Linked DNA regions of Chroogloeocystis siderophila 5.2 s.c.1. The protein of the gene in region 1 binds, or shares a complex with, the protein of each later gene. Links are inferred from orthologs where the notes say so. Each region holds a gene or a part of one and is shown in the gene's direction. Other genes may lie near its edges.

What was found.
Region 2: the proteins of glmM (region 1) and cdaA are in contact, whole or in part, in a crystal structure (PDB 7OJS), measured with the Bacillus subtilis proteins. The link is inferred for Chroogloeocystis siderophila 5.2 s.c.1 from one-to-one orthologs.

What each region holds. Positions count from the first base shown.
Region 1 is NZ_MRCC01000006.1:39,693-50,393, reverse strand. Bases 2,834-5,775 are described here. They hold glmM (phosphoglucosamine mutase), read left to right. Parts: upstream 2,834-3,543; coding sequence 3,544-5,007; downstream 5,008-5,775. Other genes in these bases: NIES1031_RS08325 (peroxiredoxin), read left to right, coding at 5,136-5,774; NIES1031_RS08335 (DUF7734 family protein), read left to right, coding at 2,892-3,191. In the rest of the region: NIES1031_RS08355 (Uma2 family endonuclease), read right to left, coding at 1-410; NIES1031_RS08350 (SAM hydrolase/SAM-dependent halogenase family protein), read right to left, coding at 489-1,277; NIES1031_RS08345 (Calvin cycle protein CP12), read left to right, coding at 1,756-1,977; NIES1031_RS08340 (DUF3177 family protein), read left to right, coding at 2,170-2,766; NIES1031_RS08320 (cysteine synthase A), read left to right, coding at 6,044-7,018; NIES1031_RS08315 ((2Fe-2S) ferredoxin domain-containing protein), read left to right, coding at 7,141-7,440; CAF17-like 4Fe-4S cluster assembly/insertion protein YgfZ, read right to left, coding at 7,425-8,453; NIES1031_RS08305 (hypothetical protein), read right to left, coding at 8,488-8,991; NIES1031_RS08300 (NACHT domain-containing protein), read left to right, coding at 9,511-10,701. UniProt on the Bacillus subtilis protein: Catalyzes the conversion of glucosamine-6-phosphate to glucosamine-1-phosphate. Glucosamine-1-phosphate is used for cell wall biosynthesis.
Region 2 is NZ_MRCC01000004.1:210,271-220,813, forward strand. Bases 4,778-7,561 are described here. They hold cdaA (diadenylate cyclase CdaA), read left to right. Parts: upstream 4,778-5,598; coding sequence 5,599-6,525; downstream 6,526-7,561. Other genes in these bases: lysA (diaminopimelate decarboxylase), read left to right, coding at 4,778-5,371; NIES1031_RS05980 (undecaprenyl pyrophosphate synthase), read left to right, coding at 6,522-7,271; NIES1031_RS05985 (DUF3143 domain-containing protein), read right to left, coding at 7,392-7,561. In the rest of the region: mgtE (magnesium transporter), read left to right, coding at 1-406; NIES1031_RS05960 (ATP-dependent Clp protease ATP-binding subunit), read right to left, coding at 561-3,038; rimI (ribosomal protein S18-alanine N-acetyltransferase), read right to left, coding at 3,329-3,913; more of lysA, read left to right, coding at 3,977-4,777; more of NIES1031_RS05985, read right to left, coding at 7,562-7,664; NIES1031_RS05990 (J domain-containing protein), read right to left, coding at 7,645-8,196; NIES1031_RS05995 (O-antigen ligase family protein), read right to left, coding at 8,303-9,628; NIES1031_RS06000 (YaaW family protein), read right to left, coding at 9,645-10,481. UniProt on the Bacillus subtilis protein: One of 3 paralogous diadenylate cyclases (DAC) in this bacteria, catalyzing the condensation of 2 ATP molecules into cyclic di-AMP (c-di-AMP). Upon expression in E.coli leads to c-di-AMP synthesis.

The sequences.
Region 1 (10,701 bases):
CAACCCATCTGCGTGTTGTGTTTTAGACAGTGCAAAATATTCTTTGTGAGTTTCGTTTGACTTTGGTCAGGTGAGAGAATTTCAATTACCCAATCAGGTGCGATCGCAAACACATTAGCAACTCCACCATCTTCCTGGCGCGGAATTCGACTCCAAGTGAACACGGCAATATTTGGAACAATCGAGCGATCGCCGAACGTACAGCGCAGTTCACAAAATGCTCTAGCAACTCGTTGTGGTTTAAGTGCAGCATTAATTGCTGCTGATAACTCGGTTTGAATCGCGCTATGTTCCCCTTGCGGCATTGGTTTTTGAACGATCTGCCCGTCAATGTATTCGCTAGCGGGTTCTGTTTCTGGCAGTTTAAGAAACTCTTCTAGCGTCAAAGCCTTCTTTGGTGTTTGTACCATATCAGCTACCTGCAAGGATCGAACTATTGATTTTAGAACAAAAATGTGGTAGAGGTGTAACGGTTGCTATGACAACTCCTAACTCAACCGAGCCACAACTTGATTTACTTTTGGTCTACCAAAACGTTCCCACGCATTCCCACCGCGTAAGAATAACTCCATCCATCGTACTGGCTTACCGTCATTTCCTTGCCAGCCAGAACTCCCTGGTGCAAAAGCTAAAGTACCTTCAGGAACTCTAAAACTGCCATCAGAATAGACCGCGTCACTCACAACATCACCAACGCGAATGATGACTTTATCTTCAGGATTGAGATTGACACTATGCGCAGGAATGGTAGTTTTAATATTACCGTATCCATCAATCCACGCTACGCGATCGCTTGGTGCATCGGGAATTTGCTCAGAACTTATCTCATCGCCCAAAAGGCTGAAATCATCTTGGGCGATCGCTGCCGCTGCTTGCGGAAATACATCCCGTGAACGAAACTGCGATCCGCCGCGCGATACCTTGACTATTTGAACAACTTGTGAGTGGTTTTTGATAAAAGAGAGTGTATGTCCAGCATTTACACCTACAACTTTCACCCCATTGGTTAGTAAGGCATAAGTTAACCCCTCTCCTTCATTATCTAGTCTTGGTTCAGACTTGTCTTGACGAGGTGCGCAATTGTGATATATTAAACGTTCTTGGGGACCAGGATTAAGACCAAGTTGCGCTACCCAAAACCCAGTAGCTAAAGTGCTAAAGGGAGGAACCGACAACAAGCTAACTTGAGCCTTGGGTAAAGCCAATAATAAACGTTGAGTAACTTCTGCAAAAGCTGGATCGCCGTTTCCGTAGTCTGCAATTAAGCTAATGAGCATAGCGCTAATTTAATCGCGGCAAGATTAGTCTATTCGATATTCGCTCATCTTTGGACAAATTTTTCAGCATCTTTGCGCTTCAATGACAACTTTGTGTCAAAAGCTATCAAAGCGATCGCACCTTTATTCACTTCCTCAACCACCTCTAACCTAAGATAGAGCTTCGCTGTACAAATCTGAGCAAGCTCGCGTATAAATACGTAATCTGCGTTGAAATTCCTTCTTTTGCAGGATCGTTGCTGAAAGATTAAAACATAAAATCAATTTACAAATCACGTCTCCACTGCTTGTTATTAATGAAAGGTGGTACTGGTGATTACCATTGCTGATCCCTAGTTATAGAGTTATCCTCTATAAGGCGATCACTTTTTAGGCAAGTGCAATGCTCCTGTAATAGGTTAGAAGTTCATAACGCACAGAACATAGAGCATTGTAGGTTTTCTATACTATATAAAAGATGACAGAAACGACAAAATCTATGAGCAACATCCAAGAACAAATTGAACAAGAACGTGAACAGGCACGTGCTGTCTGTGATACTGCTGGTGCTGAATCTGGTGAATGTGCCGCAGCTTGGGACGCTGTAGAAGAACTACAAGCAGAAGCATCCCATCAAAAGCAAATGAAACCCAAAAACTCTCTAGAGCAATACTGCGACGAAAATCCAGAAGCTGCTGAATGCCGTATTTACGATGAATAATTAGTTGATGTAATTCCTTTTCGACAAGACGCTTAACATATGGGTGAGGACACTTGACAAAGTGTCCCTTTTCATTTTTTGTGGACTTAAAGGTTGCTATTGCTGTTCATCTTTAACAAACAAATTTTGTGCAAAATTACTCGTGTTTGTGAATTAAATACAAATTTCTGCTGAGTTAATTATCCTGAAGCTATGCAAAATGAAGTTTGGCTACGTCCTCTCGTTTGGATGGACTACCGCTTAGCCGTATTATTTACAGTCATCATCCCCCTCATTCTGCTAATTTGGGCATTTGTTCAAAAAGCGGAAGCAATCCAACGTTTATTAATAATTTACTGGCGCGTATCAAGCTTGCTTGCGATCTCCGTTTACTTACTCATTGCCGCACTACCAGTAGGGTATATTTCAGGAACGATCGCGCGAATTTTAATTCCGATCGGGCTGTGGTTTTGGATTGATCTCAACGAAGAAATCGACGATCAATTTTCAGGCGCATTAAAACTCACGTTTAACTCGTGGCGCTGGGCTATGACAGTCTATAGTGTGTTAGGCGCGATCGCAAGCATCCCCTTCTTAAGATGTGCATTCGTTAGCGGCGCTTCCACTAATCCTTTTTGTACAATCCTGCGCGAACCACCCTTACTCTTTAGAGAATATTTCCACCCCAACTCTACACCTCAGTTCCTTGGCTTTTTAGGCATCGTTGGCTTGATTTTCTACTTTATCTGCCTCGGCTATTTTGTGCTGTTCAAACTAGGCAAGCAAGGACGTTCTGCGCTACCGCAATGATTCAGACTTAGGGAAGGGGTAACGAATTAGAACGCCTACTTAGAACGTGCTGTTTATGAAATGGTATGCGGTGGTAATCTTGATTTCTAGCCCCTAGCCCTTGTACGTAACTCCTTCAAGTAAGCATGAATAATTCCATAGGGAAACGTTTAGAACAATACACAGTAAAGCGACCGCAAGAAGTATTAGTTGTTACAGTAGAAGTTGATGGAGAACTTGATCAAATCGCGATATTCAAAGGTTTTTCTAGCTCATTGATGCGCCCTACAGCCTTTGATCCAGAAGTACCAGTGCTATCAGATAATGCCAAAATTCTCACGATTGATCGGCTAGTAAGTCCTTATAATCCGCAATCACCGCGTTATATCGAGCAAGACTTGACGTGGGACAATATGCAAGCACTCTTGTTAGAAGTTGGAGTTTAATAGCAGATAGCTGCAAGCAAATACTCAAAACTTCAGTAATATTACATAGAAACTTAGTAAAAGATTTATACAAGCTTGACAAATTTTTATGTAACTACGCGTACAATTAATCACATACTTGCTTGAATAGCAGTAAATTGTCAGCTTTGTTATTAATGAATCAACTTATTACCCAAGTGTAAAGCATCTGTAAAGAGATTGCGGCTTATACTGAGGTGAAATAATCTGACATAAAATAAATTTTTTATATCTATTTAATAAAGTGGGAATAAAGTTAAAACAATATTAAGCGCCAGATTAGAAAATGATATTCTCCTAGCGTGAACTAGTTGTGTGAGGAGTGAAAAAAATTATGGTATCGTCTCCCGTTGGCATTCAAAGTACGGCAAGCATTGAATCTACCCAGGTGATATCGCTGCCAAAAACAACAGAATATCAAGCCGCGATCGCAGTACCAAATTCTCCATTATTTGGTACTGATGGCATCCGAGGGCGTGTAGGAGAATTACTCACGGCGTCTTTAGCGTTGCAAGTAGGCTTCTGGGCTGGAGTGGTACTGCGCCAAAATTCGCGCGAACTAGGACCTATTATTGTCGGGCAAGATTCGCGTAATTCTAGTGATATGCTAGCGATGGCGGTTGCATCAGGTTTAGCGTCTTCTGGGTTAGAAGTGTGGCATCTCGGTTTATGTCCTACACCTTGCGTTGCCTACTTGACGAGTATCACCAATGCGATCGGCGGTGTGATGATTTCTGCCAGCCACAATCCACCAGCCGATAACGGTATCAAATTCTTTGGTTCAGATGGTGCTAAATTACCGCAAGCTTGGCAAGCTGAAATTGAAGCAGGCGTGCGCAGTCAGACAAACTTTTGTATTAGCCAAAATGCTTGGGGACGTTCGTATCTACGTTCCGACTTAGTACAAGATTATACTGAATCGCTCAAAAAACCTTTGCTACGCAATCGTGACTTTGCAGGAATGCGCATTGTGTTGGATTTAGCATGGGGTGCGGCTGTAGACTTAGCACCAGCGGTATTTCGGGATATGGGTGCTGAAGTCATTTGCCTACATGATCGCGCGAATGGCGATCGCATCAATGTGGACTGTGGTTCTACCTGCTTAACGTCCTTACAAGCTGCGGTACAAGAACATCGCGCAACTTTAGGTTTTGCGTTTGATGGGGATGCAGATCGAGTTCTCGCGGTCGATGACAAAGGTAGACCTGTTGATGGCGATTATATTCTTTACCTGTGGGGTCAAGCGTTACAAACCCAACAACAACTTCCAGACAACTTGATCGTTTCAACCGTAATGGCAAATCTTGGCTTTGAGCGTGCCTGGGAAAAAATTGGTGGTAAAATGATTCGTACGCCAGTAGGCGATCAATACGTGCAAGCAGAAATGGCTCGTACTGGTGGAATGCTCGGCGGTGAACAATCAGGTCACATTCTCTGTCGCCACTACGGCATTACAGGTGATGGATTACTAACAGCTTTGCATATTGCGGCGCTAGTACAATACGCCAAAGTACCATTATCAGAAATGGTAAATCAAAGCTTTACGACTTATCCTCAATTGTTACGAAATGTACGCGTCGAAAATCGTGATCGCCGTATGAACTGGAATCAATGCGCACCTATTCAAACAGCGATCGCGCAAGCCGAAGCCGCAATGGGAGATCAAGGAAGAATTCTTGTCCGCGCTTCTGGTACTGAACCTGTAATTCGCGTCATGGTGGAAGCCGCGAGTGCCGACCTTACGCGATATTGGACAGATAACTTAGTGCTCGCCGTTCAACAACACCTTGCTTACTAATCTGTAAACTGAATTACTAAACCTAAAATTTTGTTGAAAACCGCTAAACCCCGACCGGAGAATCGGGGTTTTATGTCATGATCGCAAAGTAAACGAGTTACAGACTTTCAGAGCATAGGAATCGAGTTATGGCTCTTCGACTAGGTGACACAGTACCAAACTTTAAACAAGCCTCTACCGCAGGCGAAATCGATTTTTACGAGTGGGCTGGCGATAGCTGGGTTATTTTATTTTCCCACCCCAAAGACTTTACCCCAGTTTGCACGACCGAACTTGGTGAAGTTGCCCGCCTCAAGCCCGAATTTGACAAGCGTAACGTCAAAGTACTCGCGCTGAGTGTTGATGACGTAGATTCGCATAAAGGCTGGGTTGAAGATATTGAAGAAACCCAAAACGTCGGTCTTAATTATCCGATCTTGGCAGATCCTGACAAAAAGGTTTCCAATCTTTATGACATGATTCACCCCAATGCCAATGACACGCTAACAGTCCGCTCAGTCTTCATTATCGACCCAAACAAAAAACTGCGTCTCAACTTCACTTATCCTGCTAGCACTGGACGCAATTTTGATGAAATCTTGCGCGTTATCGATTCGTTGCAACTTACCGATAACTACAGCGTAGCGACTCCAGCAAACTGGAAAGATGGCGATGACTGCGTGATTGTTCCTTCGATCAAAGATCCTGAAGAAATCAAGCAGAAATTCCCCAAAGGTCATACTGAACTCAAGCCCTACTTGCGGATGACTCCCCAACCGAATAAGTAATTTAAAGTTGTGAGTGATTCTGGTGGGCAAAAGCCCACCTTTTTTACCTAGAGAATCTAAAACCCTAGTCAATAAAATTAGGACATTATCGAAGTTCGTAGTGATTTCCCTCAGGCAAGTTTAGCCCTGACCCCTGCGACACAACAGATGTTGTCCACGACGGTAGACAAGGTTTGTCAAGCCGCAATTAAAATCGCCAGGCTTCAAAATAGCAAAAACCAGTATGAGAAAATAGTTAATATTGTCAAAAAGACTGGAATTAAATTGCAGTGGATATCAAGAATGGTTTTGTAGGTACTGTTGGTAACACGCCACTGATTAGATTAAAACACTTCAGTGAAGAAACAGGATGTGAAATTCTTGGTAAAGCGGAGTTTCTCAATCCTGGTGGTTCCGTAAAAGATCGGGCAGCACTTTACATTATCAAAGATGCTGAAGAAAAAGGACTACTCAAACCAGGTGGTACTGTTGTAGAAGGAACTGCGGGCAATACGGGTATAGGTTTAGCGCATATCTGCAACGCCAAAGGCTACAAGTGTCTCATCGTGATTCCGGAAACTCAGTCGCAAGAGAAAATAGATGCATTGAGAACCTTAGGCGCAGAAGTTCGCCCAGTTCCTGCTGTGCCCTACAAAGACCCTAACAACTACGTCAAACTCTCTGGAAGAATTGCCTCAGAGATGGAAAACGCCATCTGGGCTAATCAGTTCGATAATCTCGCTAACCGTCAAGCGCATTACGAAACAACTGGATTAGAAATTTGGCAGCAAACGGATGGTCAAGTTGATGCGTGGATAACGTCTACGGGAACAGGGGGAACGCTTGCGGGTGTAGCCATGTTTCTCAAAGAAAAAAATCCAGCAATCAAAACCGTCTTAGCTGACCCTATGGGAAGTGCGCTCTACAGTTATATTAAAACTGGTGAAACTAAAAGCGAAGGTAGTTCGATCACCGAAGGCATTGGCAATAGCCGCGTGACTGCAAATATGGAAGGCGCGCCAATTGACGACGCCATCAGAATCGAAGATCCTGAGTGTATCCGCGTTGTTTATCGACTCCTACGCGAGGAAGGAATTTTTGTCGGTGGTTCTTCTGGAATTAATGTTGCAGCAGCCGTTGCACTTGCAAAACAAATGGGTCCAGGACACACGATAGTCACAATTCTTTGTGATAGCGGTGGACGTTATCAGTCACGACTTTTTAATCAGGAGTGGTTAGCCGCCAAAGGGCTATTGCCTGATTAATATAGCAGAGTCAGGGGTCAGGGTTAAAATTCCCTCAGGGAAAACATGAGAAGCTTTTAAAGTGTTCTAACTCTGTTGACTAGGGCTATATCATCTCACATAACGAAAGCGCTTAAGTACTAATGTCAGACATATTACCTGATAAGTCACCATCTTCAAGATGCGTTATGGTGTGTCAAAATCGCACTTGTCGCAAACAAGGCGCGGCAAAAGTGCTTGCTGCGTTTCAATTGCATCCAGTACCTAAAACTACAGTTGTGAGTAGCAACTGTCTAGGGCAATGCGGTAATGGACCGATGGTACTCGTCTTGCCTGAACAAATTTGGTACAGTCGCGTTCAACCTGCTGAAGTGCCAGCGGTAGTAGAAAGGCATCTTCGTGGTGGATGTCCGGTAGCAAATATGCTTTATTCACCTCGATAGTATTCATGGGTAAGAAAGGGAACATCAATCACTTCTCCCTCACTTTCTCCCACTTTTACTTTTAAACCGACTCCACCAGCTTTAGTGCGGATGTAACCAAGTCCAAAATAACCTTGCGCAGTTTCTATACAACTGGTAAGTTTACCAACCTTTTCATCTGCAACCGCGATCGCGCTTCCAGGTTCAACCAAGAATTCGAGGCGGATGCCCCAAAGTTTTTGCTTGACTCCTTGATATGTATTTAAGCGGGCGATCGTTTCTTGTCCAATGTAACATCCCTTATTAAAAGAAATCGCCTTCCACAAACCTGCTTCTAGAGGATTATAGTCGTCGGTCAATTCACATTCTGGTACAGGACGACCTTGAAGAATCCGTAGCTGTTCCCACACGCGATCGCTTATGCGTTCCACTCCAGCTTGCACAATGTTATTCCATACTGTTGCGGCTGCTGCAACAGGAACAATCAGCGTGTATCCAGGTAACGCCAAACCACTACCTACCGCGATACGTACCTCACTTTCTCCTAGCTGAACTACTGTATGATGTCCATACGGCTGATTGATAATTGTACCGATCCCTAACTGCTGTACAACGGCATCGCTCTCAGGTCCAATTAAACTAAATGCCGCAGTCTCAGGTGTCACATCTTTTAGCTGGACTCGATCGGCAAAAAAGATATAGCGGTCTAGCCATTCTATGAGAAACTCGCGGCGATTTGGTGAAACGAGTAAGAGAACAGCATCTTCAGTGACATACGCCGTAGCTAAATCAATTGTACGGGCGGTAGATGTGACAAATACAGTATCGCAGCCTTGTCCTGGTTTAAGTTGCTCAAAATCATTCGTGCTTTGGTTATGTAAAAACCGCAAGCGATCGCCGTCACTTACTTCAATTCTTCCCCAGTGTGAGCGATCATATAAAACAGCTTTCTGTTGAGATGCTTGAAGCGCAGTCGCATCATCGCTAAAACTTGCTCTCGTATTTGCTTGCATATTTCGCAGTTGCTGCATAATACTTACCTTTCTACCAAGTTTGCCACTAGCTTATTTATACATCTGGTAAGTTAGCAAATATCTGCTCAACTAATTGTCCTGCTTTGAGATCCAAACACTGCCAGTCAATATCTCCTGTTTCATCAATCAATCTAGTATCAATAATCACTCCATAATTTATTGCTGTTTGCGCCGGATCGTAATCACGAAAGCAAATTTGATAGCACAGTTCCCACAAATTTACTTTTACCTCTGGTACACCTTGATGCTGCAAGCATAAGTGGTATTCTAGTTGTGGAATTGGTAAATGAATCAAAGTCTGTTCAATCTCTACAACCTGACTCGGAGACGCTGTTTCTAAGCGTTGTACAAGTTGTGTTACCGTGTCCTTGGTTTCGTCTGTTGTTCCTTCAGGCCATACCATCACATCTTCGTACTTTCCTTGCCAATCAGATCCTTCTAGTTGCTTACCAATATGGTCGATTACTCGAATAAATGCTGGTTGCATTAATAGTTCAGCTTGTTGCCAAACTATTGGATCTGTAATTTTAGGCGGCATAAGACGTTTATGTAGTACAGAAGAGGAATAAATAGCACAAATGCTTGTCTGTATTCTTACAAAAATTCTAGTAGTTTTGCGATCGCCTCATCTAATATTTAATCCTATAAATTTCTTTATAGTTTTTCAAACCGAGTTGCTACACACTATTCAGTAGGTAATCAAAGTGCCAGTGTATTTATTTACACATTTTTAGTACTTGACTTCTCAACATACATGAACTCGTACTCAGCTGAGTTATGTCCTACGATAGTAGATAAGAAAGAAAAGCAATCTACAATAAAATTTATAAACCAGATAAGCTAAGAAAAAATTAAATATTTGTTTAATTGTTGTTCGAAGCAAAAAATGTAACTTATAGTATTATTTCTACTCTAAGTTATTTTATTTATTGTACTTGAAAAGGCGTTGAAGGCGAAGATGTAGCCTGATTTTTTTTATAGGAGTTAAATAAAAACATATTTTCTTCAAGGGGTAAATACAAAACTAAATTAATTGAGTATAAAATTTCAATATTGTATGAAAACACGATCGAGCCGCTCATTAAAAGCTACAACAGAAGGAATAAAAAGAGCAAATAAAGCGATATTGAATTTTGCTACAAAGATTGAACTAGCTGTAGAAATAGAAGTCTCACGTGCTACCGTACAAAATTTTTTTGCTGGTAAGCCAATCGATAGAGAAAACTTTCATAGAATCTGCGAAAAACTAGGATTACCTTGGCAAGAAATAGCAGAGTTGCCAGAAAATTACCTAGTCAGCACTAAGCAAGAAACAACGTTTAAGTCAGAAGTAAATACTGATAACGAAATATGGCGAAAGATCCAAGCTGATATTCAACACAAGCATGGCATAATTAGAGCTTTGGATATGTCCTACCCTCGACCATTACAAGAGATTTATACTAACATAAACGTTTTAAAAAGCATTAGTAGCCGTCGTTGGCTAGAAATTGAGCAGTTACAACAAAAATACAATTTATCAGACAAAAAAGAACTAGAATTATATAACGCTAATAAACAGCAGATTTCTGGATTGCAAGCTGTCCAGAATTATTCTAAGTTGATAATTTTAGGAAAACCTGGTTCAGGCAAAACAACTTTTCTTAAACATCTTGCTACAGAATGTGCTTTCGGAAAGTTACATTTCCAAATTCCTATTTTTATCAGTCTCAAAAATTTTGCAGCAAGCGCTTATACGTCTAGCTTAATTACGTATATTAATCAGGAACTTACTAATTATGATATCAATACCAGTATTATTTCTCAAATATTAAATCAAGGTAAAGCCTTAATTCTACTCGATGGACTTGATGAAGTACGCCAAAAAGAGGTTCATCGTGTATTACAGCAGATCAATCAACTCAGTACTCAATATCACAGCAATCAGTTTATTATTACTTGTCGTATAGCTTCGTTGGAATATAATCTAGAACACTTCACCGAAGTAGAACTTGCTGATTTTAACCAATCCCAAATCATTGAGTTTGTGCATAAATGGTTTGCAGGCAATCAAGCTAAAAGTAATCAGTTTCTTCTCAAGTTACAGCAAAATTCGCGGCTAAAAGAACTTGCAACAAATCCATTATTATTAACCTTACTTTGTTTAGTATTTGCAGAAGCGGGAGATTTCCCTGCAAATCGCGTCAAGCTGTATCAAGAAGCACTAAGTATTTTTCTTAAAAAATGGGACGCTAAACGCCATGTTGAG
Region 2 (10,543 bases), on another replicon or contig:
GCTTGTGATGGATATGGGCGGTAATGTGGGAACTCAATCTACAACCATCTTTGCGCGGGGTTTAGCCTGGAATCAGATTGATGCTAAGCGCTTTCTTCCTTATTTGGCACGAGAAGCAATGATTGGGGCTTTAATTGGTCTAGTATTAGGCATTGCCGCAGGAGTGATAGCATACTTTTGGCAAGGTTTACCCAATGATGTACCACAGCTAGGTATCGCGGTAGGATTAGCACTGTTTGCAGTTGTGTTGCTGGGTGCTGTGTTAGGAGCAACTCTACCCTGGATGTTATTGCGATTTGGATTTGACCATGCTACTGGTGCCGATCCTTTCCTAACTACGATCAAAGATTTTTTGGGGCTATTAATCTATTTCGCCTTGGTTAACTGGCTAGTAGGAGTTGTATAAGTTGGCAACTGCGTAGCTTTGTGTGGATGCTAAGAACACGAAGAAATACGAGTTATATAAGTCTTGACTGCATTGAAGTTGTACTAGTTCAAAGTTTGGTACAAAAAAACGGCAGAGTGTTACTTTCCTCTACCGTTTTTTTAAAATCAATGATTTACTGTTCTACAGCTTGCGGTAACAATTCCCGTCGCTGTTCAGCAAGTACTTTGACATTACCAGTATCGTCAACATCAACGACAGCTGTATCACCATCTTTGATGCGTCCAGACAAGATTTCTTCTGCCAAACTGTCTTCAAGTAAGCGCATAATCGCCCGACGTAGTGGTCTTGCACCGTAGCTCGGATTGTATCCTTCTTCTACTAAGCGATCCTTGAAGCGATCAGTAACTTCTAGCGTAATTCCCTTCTCAGTTAAGCGTGTAAACACTTCCTTGAGCAGGATATCCGAGATTTGCTTGACTTCGTCCTTCGACAATTGACGGAAGACGATGATTTCATCCAAGCGGTTCAAGAACTCTGGGCGGAAGTATTGCTTGAGTTCTTCGTTAACTAATGAACGAATGCGATTGTATTGCGCTTCGGCTTGGTTCTCAGCAAATTCAAAGCCTAAACCACCACCACCTTTTTCAATCACTTTAGAACCAATGTTCGAGGTCAAGATCAGCAACGTATTCTTGAAGTCTACGGTGCGACCTTTCGCATCGGTTAAGCGACCGTCTTCAAGAATTTGCAGCAGCATATTGAAGACATCGGGGTGTGCTTTCTCGATTTCATCGAATAGCACTACAGTATATGGTCTGCGGCGTACGGCTTCGGTTAATTGACCGCCTTCGTTGTAACCAACGTAGCCTGGAGGCGAACCGATGAGTTTACTAACGGTGTGGCGTTCCATGTATTCCGACATATCCAAGCGAATCATCGCTTCTTCGGAACCAAAGAAGTAAGCTGCTAACGCTTTTGTTAACTCGGTTTTACCAACACCAGTAGGTCCAGAGAAGACAAAGCTTGCAATCGGACGGTTGGGGTTTTTTAAGCCAACTCTTGCACGCCTAATTGCTTTAGAAACTGCCTTGACCGCATCTTCTTGACCGATGAGTCGCTGATGCAATGTGTCTTCCATGTGCAACAGTTTCTCGGATTCGGTTTCGGTGAGTTTATTGACAGGTACGCCCGTCCAAGAAGCAACGATTTGCGCGATATCTTCCTCAGTCACCACTGGAGAATCGTTTTCTCCTTCGCGGGTGCTGGTGGTTTTGCTTTGCGCGATCGCCCGAATTTCGGCTTTGATTTCCATCTCGCGATCGCGGAGTTCGCCAGCGCGGTCGAAGTCTTGCGATCGGACTGCATCGTCTTTTTCTTTAAGAACTTGACGCAGTTCTTTATCTAACTCTTTCGCTGCGGGAGGAAGTTGCGAGTTAATTAAACGCACTCTTGAACCGGCTTCGTCGATCAAGTCGATGGCTTTATCTGGTAAGTAGCGATCGCTGATATAACGGTCGGAAAGCTTCGCAGCAGCGACTAGGGCTTCATCCGAGATTTTCAGCTTGTGGTGTTGCTCGTAACGTTCGCGTAGACCATACAAAATCTCGATTGTTTCGTCTACCGAAGGTTCGCCCACCATCACCGGTTGGAATCTGCGTTCGAGGGCGGCGTCGCGCTCGATGTGTTTGCGGTATTCATCGAGTGTTGTTGCACCGATACACTGCAATTCACCTCTTGCCAAAGCAGGTTTGAGGATGTTTGCTGCGTCGATCGCACCTTCAGCCGCGCCCGCACCAATCAGCGTATGCACCTCGTCAATCACTAAAATCACGTTCCCTGCTGAACGGATTTCATCCATGATTTTCTTTAGGCGTTCTTCAAATTCACCGCGATACTTTGTACCTGCAACGAGCAAGCCGATATCGAGGGTGACGACGCGCTTTTCTTCGAGGATATCGGGAATATCTTTGTTGGCAATTCGCGATGCCAAACCTTCGGCGATCGCGGTTTTACCTACACCCGGTTCTCCGATTAATACTGGATTATTCTTGGTACGACGACCTAAAATTTGAATAACTCGCTCGATTTCTTTTGCACGACCAACAACAGGATCGAGTTTACCCTCAGCAGCCATTTGAGTTAGGTTCGAGCCAAACTCATCGAGTGTTGGAGTTTTAGTGCGACCCGATTGCGAAGATCCGGCTGATACCTCAGCGGTTTCTCCCAACATCCGAATCACTTGCGTGCGTACTTTAGATAAATCAACTCCTAAGTTTTCTAGTACTCTTGCTGCAACGCCTTCTCCTTCGCGGATTAAGCCGAGTAGCAAGTGCTCGGTACCAATATAGTTATGTCCTAGCTGGCGTGCTTCTTCTAGAGAAAGTTCCAAAACTCGCTTTGCCCGTGGGGTAAACGGAATTTCCACTGCCACAAAGCCAGAGCCTCGACCAATAATTTTTTCGACTTCAATCCGAGCGTCTTTAAGGTTGACGCCCATGGATTTCAGCACTTTAGCCGCTACACCTGTCCCTTCCCCTATCAGACCCAGGAGGATCTGCTCTGTACCTACGAAGTTGTGACCCAGGCGGCGAGCTTCTTCCTGGGCCAGCATGATCACTTTAATAGCTTTTTCTGTGAAGCGTTCAAACATGGCGTTCTTCCATACCTGAGTCGTGCCGGTACGCTGATTTTAGCATAGGCTTCATGTCCGGCTGTCAAATTATGATACAAACTACAGCACGGTTTTCCCTCTTTTTTTGGGAAGATTTATACTTTTTACAACTTTTGCTCTATCAGGTTTTCAGACACCCAGCAAAAGATTTGATCTAGAAGCAAACAAACTTTGGCAACAAGACAAACCCTTTGACATGAAAAGTTTGTTTCTGAATGGTTGCTATTCTTAAAATCGTTAAGCCCCAAGAGTAGATTTGTAGCAGAAATTCACTTTTTTGTCAAGGGCGAATTGGCGGAATATCCACACAAAGCAATTTCTAGCTTCCAACCGCAGCGAGCGAGGCGAGTTTGAATTTGATCTTCCCAACTTGCTAAAATTTGGGAAAAGTCGGGTTGCGCTAAACCCCCATGCCAAAGAACTAAGGCATCTTCTCCAATATCTTTGTAGTAGCGTTTGCGGCGTCCAGCAGTTTTGAACCCGAACTTTTGATACAGCGCGATCGCCGCATCGTTAGAAACCCTGACTTCTAAAGTAGCGCGTTCTAAGCCGCGTTCTTCGGCTACTGACAAGAGTCCATAAAGTAGCGCTTGACCAAAACCTTGGCGCTGGTATTGCGGATGCACCGCCAAAATGGTAATATGAGCTTCCTCAAGAATTGCCCAAACACAACCCATCCCTAATAATGAATGGGGTTCAAACGGATTGATTAAACCGATTAAATCGCTGTTAGGACTATCTAACTCGCGTTGGTAAGCTTCTAACGTCCAAAGACCCCCAAAGCACGCTTGGTCTAACTCTAGCGCTGCGTTGAGATGCTCAGGTGCGAGAAATTTAAGTTCTAATAAAGTCACAGCAATTTGTACACTGGGAAACGAAACCTACTTACGCCTGTCAAAAGGGAAACATCCACAACTATGGTATCGACTCATCCTGCGGGGGTGCAATCTGGTCGTCAGTATCTTGCGAATTCAACTGGCGCAGTCTCCTCTAACCAACAACTTTTACCGCTGAGTGCGCGAATCAACAACAGTGATTGCCTCGAAATTGGCGGGTGTGATGTCACAACGCTGGTACAGCAATTTGGTTCACCGCTTTATATTTTGGATGAAGACACGTTACGTACCGCTTGTCGCCAGTATCGCGAGGCTTTTCAAAAGTATTATCCAGGAGAGTCGCAGGTACTTTATGCATCAAAAGCTTGGAGTTGTCTTGCGGTATGCGCGATCGCACATCAAGAAGGTTTGGGCATCGATGTTGTCTCAGGTGGCGAACTTTATACTGCGTTGCAAGCAGGCGTCAGTCCCGATAAACTTTATCTCCACGGCAATAACAAATCCTTAGAAGAACTCAAATTAGCAATTGATTCAGGTTGCACAGTTGTTGTTGATAATTGGTACGAGTTGCGAACTCTAGGTAATTGGTCATCGAGTATCGATAATCCGATTCGAATCATGTTGCGGCTGACACCAGGAATTGAATGTCACACGCATGAATATATTCGCACAGGGCATTTAGATAGTAAGTTTGGCTTTGATCCCAATCAGTTAGATGAAGTTTTTGCGTTTGTTAGTCAGCATTCGGCGTTGAATTGTGTAGGTTTACACGCGCATATTGGTTCGCAGATTTTCGAGCAGCAGCCACATCAAGATCTAGCAGGAGTCATGGTGCAGTGGTTGGATAAAGCAAGCGGTTATGGTTTGCAGATTCAAGAATTAAACGTCGGTGGCGGATTAGGAATTCGCTATACCGAAGCGGACGATCCTCCGAGTATTGAAGCGTGGGTTAAAGGTGTGTGCGAAGCGATCAAAGACGCTTGTGCGGCGCAACAGTTAGCATTACCAAAGTTACTTTGCGAACCAGGGCGATCGCTCATTGGTGCAGCGTGTGTTACTGCCTACACCGTAGGAGCATCAAAAACGATTCCTGGAATTCGTACCTACGTTGCTGTAGATGGTGGAATGTCAGATAATCCGCGTCCGATTACTTACCAGTCAGTTTATCGCGCCGTCGTCGCTAATAAGATGTCTGCACCCGCGACGCAAACAGTCACAATCGCAGGCAAACACTGCGAGTCCGGCGATATTCTAATTAAAGAGGCAACTTTACCGCCATCTCAACCAGGAGATATTCTCGTGGTTTTGGCAACAGGGGCGTATAACTACAGTATGGCATCGAACTATAACCGCTTGGCGCGACCAGCAGCAGTCATCGTTAAAGATGGAGAAGCTAACTTAATTCTGCGGCGCGAAACTTATCAAGACCTAATACGGCAAGACTGTCTTCCTGCAAGATTATCAAATGAGGTATAACGCAGGAAATTTAGTGCAGAAATCGAGGAAGATAGAATAGCTTCTTCTACATCCCTCCTGTTTTTTCTTGCCAAATCCCCAATATTCTCAGTAGTTCTCATTCCCGAATATATGTAGACAATTCAAAAACCTTTCTCCTCTGCTCCTTTGCATCGAAGCTTTCTTGCTGCCTTAGCAATAAGTCTTTAATCAGACGTGACATAACCCCTAACCCCTGAACCCCGATCATGAGAGATTTGTGGAAGCAATGGCTGATCGACCTTGGCTGGACGCAGTCGGTGTTGCTTCACATTATTGATCTGGGGTTGGTGCTGGGGTTGACTTATGTGGTGCTTGTGATTATTGGTGAACGCCGGACGCTGTGGATGGTGCGGGGGTTTATTCTCTTGATGCTGGCATCAGTAGTCAGTGGCAGATTAGAGTTACGGTTATTGAATTTTGTACTGGAAAAGTTAGTTGTTGGTTGTGCGGTGGCAATCGCGGTTGCCTACCAATCAGACTTTCGGCGATTTTTGGAACAACTAGGGCGGGGTGAATTAGGACATTTATGGCAACCGTCGCGCCGCGCGATCGCTAAACCAGATAGCGTAATTGATGAGATTGTGGAGGCAGTTAAAGAACTCTCACAAAACCGTATTGGCGCGTTGATTGTTTTAGAAACGAATGGTCCGATTGATGACGCAGATTTTAATTCAGTAGGCGTACAGCTAAATGCGGAAGTGTCGAAGGAACTGATTCAAACAATCTTTCACCCAAAAACGCCACTTCATGATGGTGCCGCGTTGATTCGTGGTTCGCGTCTGGTTGCTGCTGCGGTTATTTTGCCGCTGACGGCACGCACGGCTTCGCGACAGCTAGGAACTCGCCATCGTGCAGCAATGGGAATTACAGAACGCGTTCCAGACAATTGTATTTGTGTTGTCGTTTCAGAAGAAACAGGTTCAATTTCTTTTGCTGAAAAAGGAATGCTGAATAGACCACTCACCAGCAGTAAACTGAAGGAATTATTAGAAGCTAAGTTTTCTCCCCCTGTGGAGCGTGAAGCTGTTGCCCCTAGTGTGCTAAGTTGGGTTCGCCAATTTAGTAGTCAAGGTGTGGCATTTGTATCGCGTTTACTCGGTCTATCATCAGCTTCTCATCGAAACAAAAAATGACTGTAAAGCCAATTGTGTTACAAGATTTGCCCCCAGATTTAAAACGAGAACGCCTGCCCAAGCACGTGGCAGTCATTATGGATGGAAATGGTCGTTGGGCTAAACATCGGGGATTACCTCGTATCATGGGTCACAAACGGGGCGTTGATGTCTTAAAAGATTTACTACGCTGTTGTCGCGACTGGGGAGTGGCCGCCCTGACAGCCTATGCTTTTTCTACAGAAAATTGGGGAAGACCGCTAGAGGAAGTGGACTTTTTGATGACGTTGTTTGAGCGGGTGTTGCGCAAAGAATTGCGGGAGATGATCGAAGAAGATGTCCGCATTCAGTTTGTGGGAAACTTGAGTGCGCTACCGCGATCGCTACAAACCGAAATTGCGCGCGCTGTCGCCGAAACTCAACATAATCGCGGAATTCAATTGACAGTAGCAACCAACTACGGTGGACGACAAGAGATTTTAGATGCGTGTCGCGCGATCGCGCATCAAGTACAGCAAGGATTGTTACAACCTGATGACATTGATGAAGCTTTATTTGAACGGCATTTGTATACTGCTGGCATTGGCGATCCTGATTTATTAATTCGCACGAGTGGAGAAATGCGCATTAGCAACTTTCTTCTATGGCAAATGGCTTATGCGGAAATTTATATCACTGAAACCCTATGGCCTGATTTTGACCGTGCGGAGTTTCACCGAGCATTATGCTCTTATCAGCAGCGCGAACGTCGATTTGGCAAAGTGTAAGGAGTGAGTAGTGGCTGGTGATTAGTTATGATTGTTGAATTAAAGACAGTATTGAGTTAATAAAAATCTTTATAACTCATCACTCCCCGGACCCCCGAACCCTGACCGCTGACCTCTTCATCAAGGTCCTGAAAAAACTGCTTGCTCGACATCTTCACGGCTCAAAGAGTATTTGAACGAGCGGAGGATGTCTTGTGATGACGTACCAACTTTCGTATAACGTACGGTTAATTGATCGACATCGAGCAGTAACTCAGCTTCCCAATCAGGGCGTTGTACGTACCAACAGTGCAGTAGCTCGCTATCTTGTTGACAACCTTGGCTTCTTAGCCATTCTTCAATGTTCGGTAAGGCGTGGTTATATAAAGGAGTATCAGCAGAAGGGAGAGACATAAGGATTTTGAGTTGATAGGTTAGATTTAACGTATTGCACCGCAACGGGAGGTTGTGGATTAGTTGTTGGTTTAAAACTATCTCCACGGGTGAGCGCAATTGTAATTGCTAATATGACACAGCCGACAAAAGTCAACAGCAACAAAAACAAAGCAAAAATCTCTCCTGATGATAAAGGGCGATCCGTAGGATCGAGATAAGCTGAACGTGATCGCCAAGTCGGAGTTGGCGAAACAGGACGGTTAAGATCAGCCGGTGCTTGCATGACCGCAATTCGCGAATAGCCAATTTTTAAATCATATTGCATGCGTCGCTCTGGATTGCTGAGCGTTGCATAAGCTTCATTAAGTTGCTGAAACTTTGCCGTAGCATTTGCTTTGGGTAAATCTGTGGTATCGGGATGGTAGCGTTTACTCAATTCCCGATAGGCGCGGCGAATTTCGATCGCGGATGCGGAAGGGTGAAGTCCCAGCAGTGCGTAATGGCTATTTTGATAGCGGACAAACGTGCGATCACGCTCCTGTTGTGGCATTGCCTGATCTTGACTCACAGCAGTTTAACTCAGCATAGCTCACAATACTTCTTGTCTATTTTAAAACGAGATCTACTTCCACGCTGCTGTAGGTAAGTATGGATGATTATCTATTTTGCAGAAATGGCTGAGATCTGCGTGAATTGGCAACACCATAAATTGCAGCGAGTAGTATCCAAACTAAGGTATTAAGGCGTAAATCAAAAATTGTGACGTCTACGGTATTGAACAACACACAAGCAAAAAAAGCGACAAGATAACTAAAGAAAATTATTTGATTTTGAGTGGTTTGTGCTTCATCTAAATTGGGAAATTGCCAGTTGTGTAATAGTTGAATACATCGAATCAAAATCCAACCAACCCAAATACTTAAAAAGGCAATACCTACAATTCCTGTTTCGGCTGCGAACATCAAGAAAAAGTTATGCGGATGACCTAGCCAAACGTGCATTTGATTTTCATACAGCGGTGTAAAATTACGCAATCCCCAGCCAATAAGGGGACGTTGTTGCGTTAAAGATAAGGCAAACTGCCATTGAGTCGTACGTAAAAAAGGAATTGGTCGATTAGGATAGAGTTGATCGGTTAATCTTGCCCAGAAAAATTGCGGTACAACTGTTCGGAGTAGATGACTCAATGGTGCGGGAGCAAAAGCAGCGAGTAAAATTGCGCCCGCGATCGCACTCACACTCGCGACTAACCATCGCCAACCTTGATAAACGGCAAAAGCAAAAATTGCCAAGCAGGCGATCACCCAAGCATTGCGTGAATTTGTCAAGATTAAAGCAACAAAATTTCCCATCACTGCCATGAATAAGAGCATATTCGTTGCGCTCGCTGATGGCAAGTCAGATCTTTGAACACGCGCGAGAAATAACCCTAAAGCCAGAATAAAAGTAATCACCAAATATCCAGCAAGAATATTGGCGTACATGAAAACAGCAGCCATACGCCCAGGAGGATTGCCTTGCGCAATGAGTGTCCAACCGAGAAAACCTGAAAACGCTGCTGTTGTTGCCCAATTAAGTAATAATTGCCCGAAGCCAAGAATGATGACAGGAATAGAGGGGATTACCAAGATTTGGGATAATTGCCGCAACTGAGTTGGTGTTTGAATCAGCGTACTGAAGGCAGCAAATAAGAGAAAAAATGGTAAGAAGTTGAATAAACCTAACGTTGCAGCTAGGCGATCGTCAGCAAAAATCGCTGTCATCACGAGCCAAATCGCTAAAACAGCCAGCCCCCGATTCAGTGGATCGCGGACAATTTGGCGGTACTTGTATCGCCAGGTAGTAGCTAATGCTAAAAATATCCCTAAAGCTCCTAAAATTGGAACTAAAGGAAAAGTCAGTAATCCTAGTTGAGCAAAGTTCCAGGCAGGGTGCAGACGGGCAATAAGGTGCGATTGTAGTATTTGATTGTGCTTGCCCATCTGGCGATCTCCAATTTTATGCCGGCTGCCAGTATTCGGTGCGAGTTAGGCGAATTTGAGCAAGCGCAAAGATCGTGGGAATAATGCGACCATAATTTGTGGCGATCGCCCGCCATCCTAAATCAGCAAAGAACCACGTCCATAGTGCGGGTGCGACACAGGCAAACACACCGCGAACTGCACCGTATCGCGCTGCACTCATCGCCATACCGCGTTGTGCGGTTTGTAGTGCTAAATGACTCTGAAATTGCGCGGCTGCGGCTGTACCACCTTTCACAAGGGCTTGTTTGGCAACTTGATAACTCGCAAAATGAACGGCAAACTGTCGGGCAATTTGCTGAAGTAGGATCGGTTTTAAAACTGAACTGACAGCTAAAGCACTACCGCCTTTCACAAGTAGTGCTACTGGGTTTTGGTGAACGATTGCGGGGAATGTGGCACTTGCTTGCGCGATCGATCGCTGTATTCGCCTTGTTAAGCTTTGTTGTTCTTGCGCTGGTAGTTGCCGCCAAGCGCGCCCTAGTAGATTTAAAAAGATTTCTGCCTCTAAATCTGTTGTCGTTAGGCTACTCGAAAAGGGAATTTTTAAATAACGACACACTCGAATTAATGTTTGCCGATAGGTAACTTGTTCTGTACGCCCTTGCAACACAGTCATGCCATCAGCAGCTAAATAGCGAAATCGTTGCTCGATGGCGTCTATCCATGACGAGCGATCGCGACTTTGCACTTCTATTGGTTCAGGAGTGTGTAGATAATCAAGCGGATTAAATTTACGATGAAATAAGATATTTGTCAGTTGCTCTAACTCTTCTTCAGTGGCTAATTCTAGCGCCGCTCTCAGCTCGTCCAACGTCGCTTCCTCCAAGACCCTTGCTACCTTATTCTACTCTCTGCTTTTCCTAGTGAGTACTC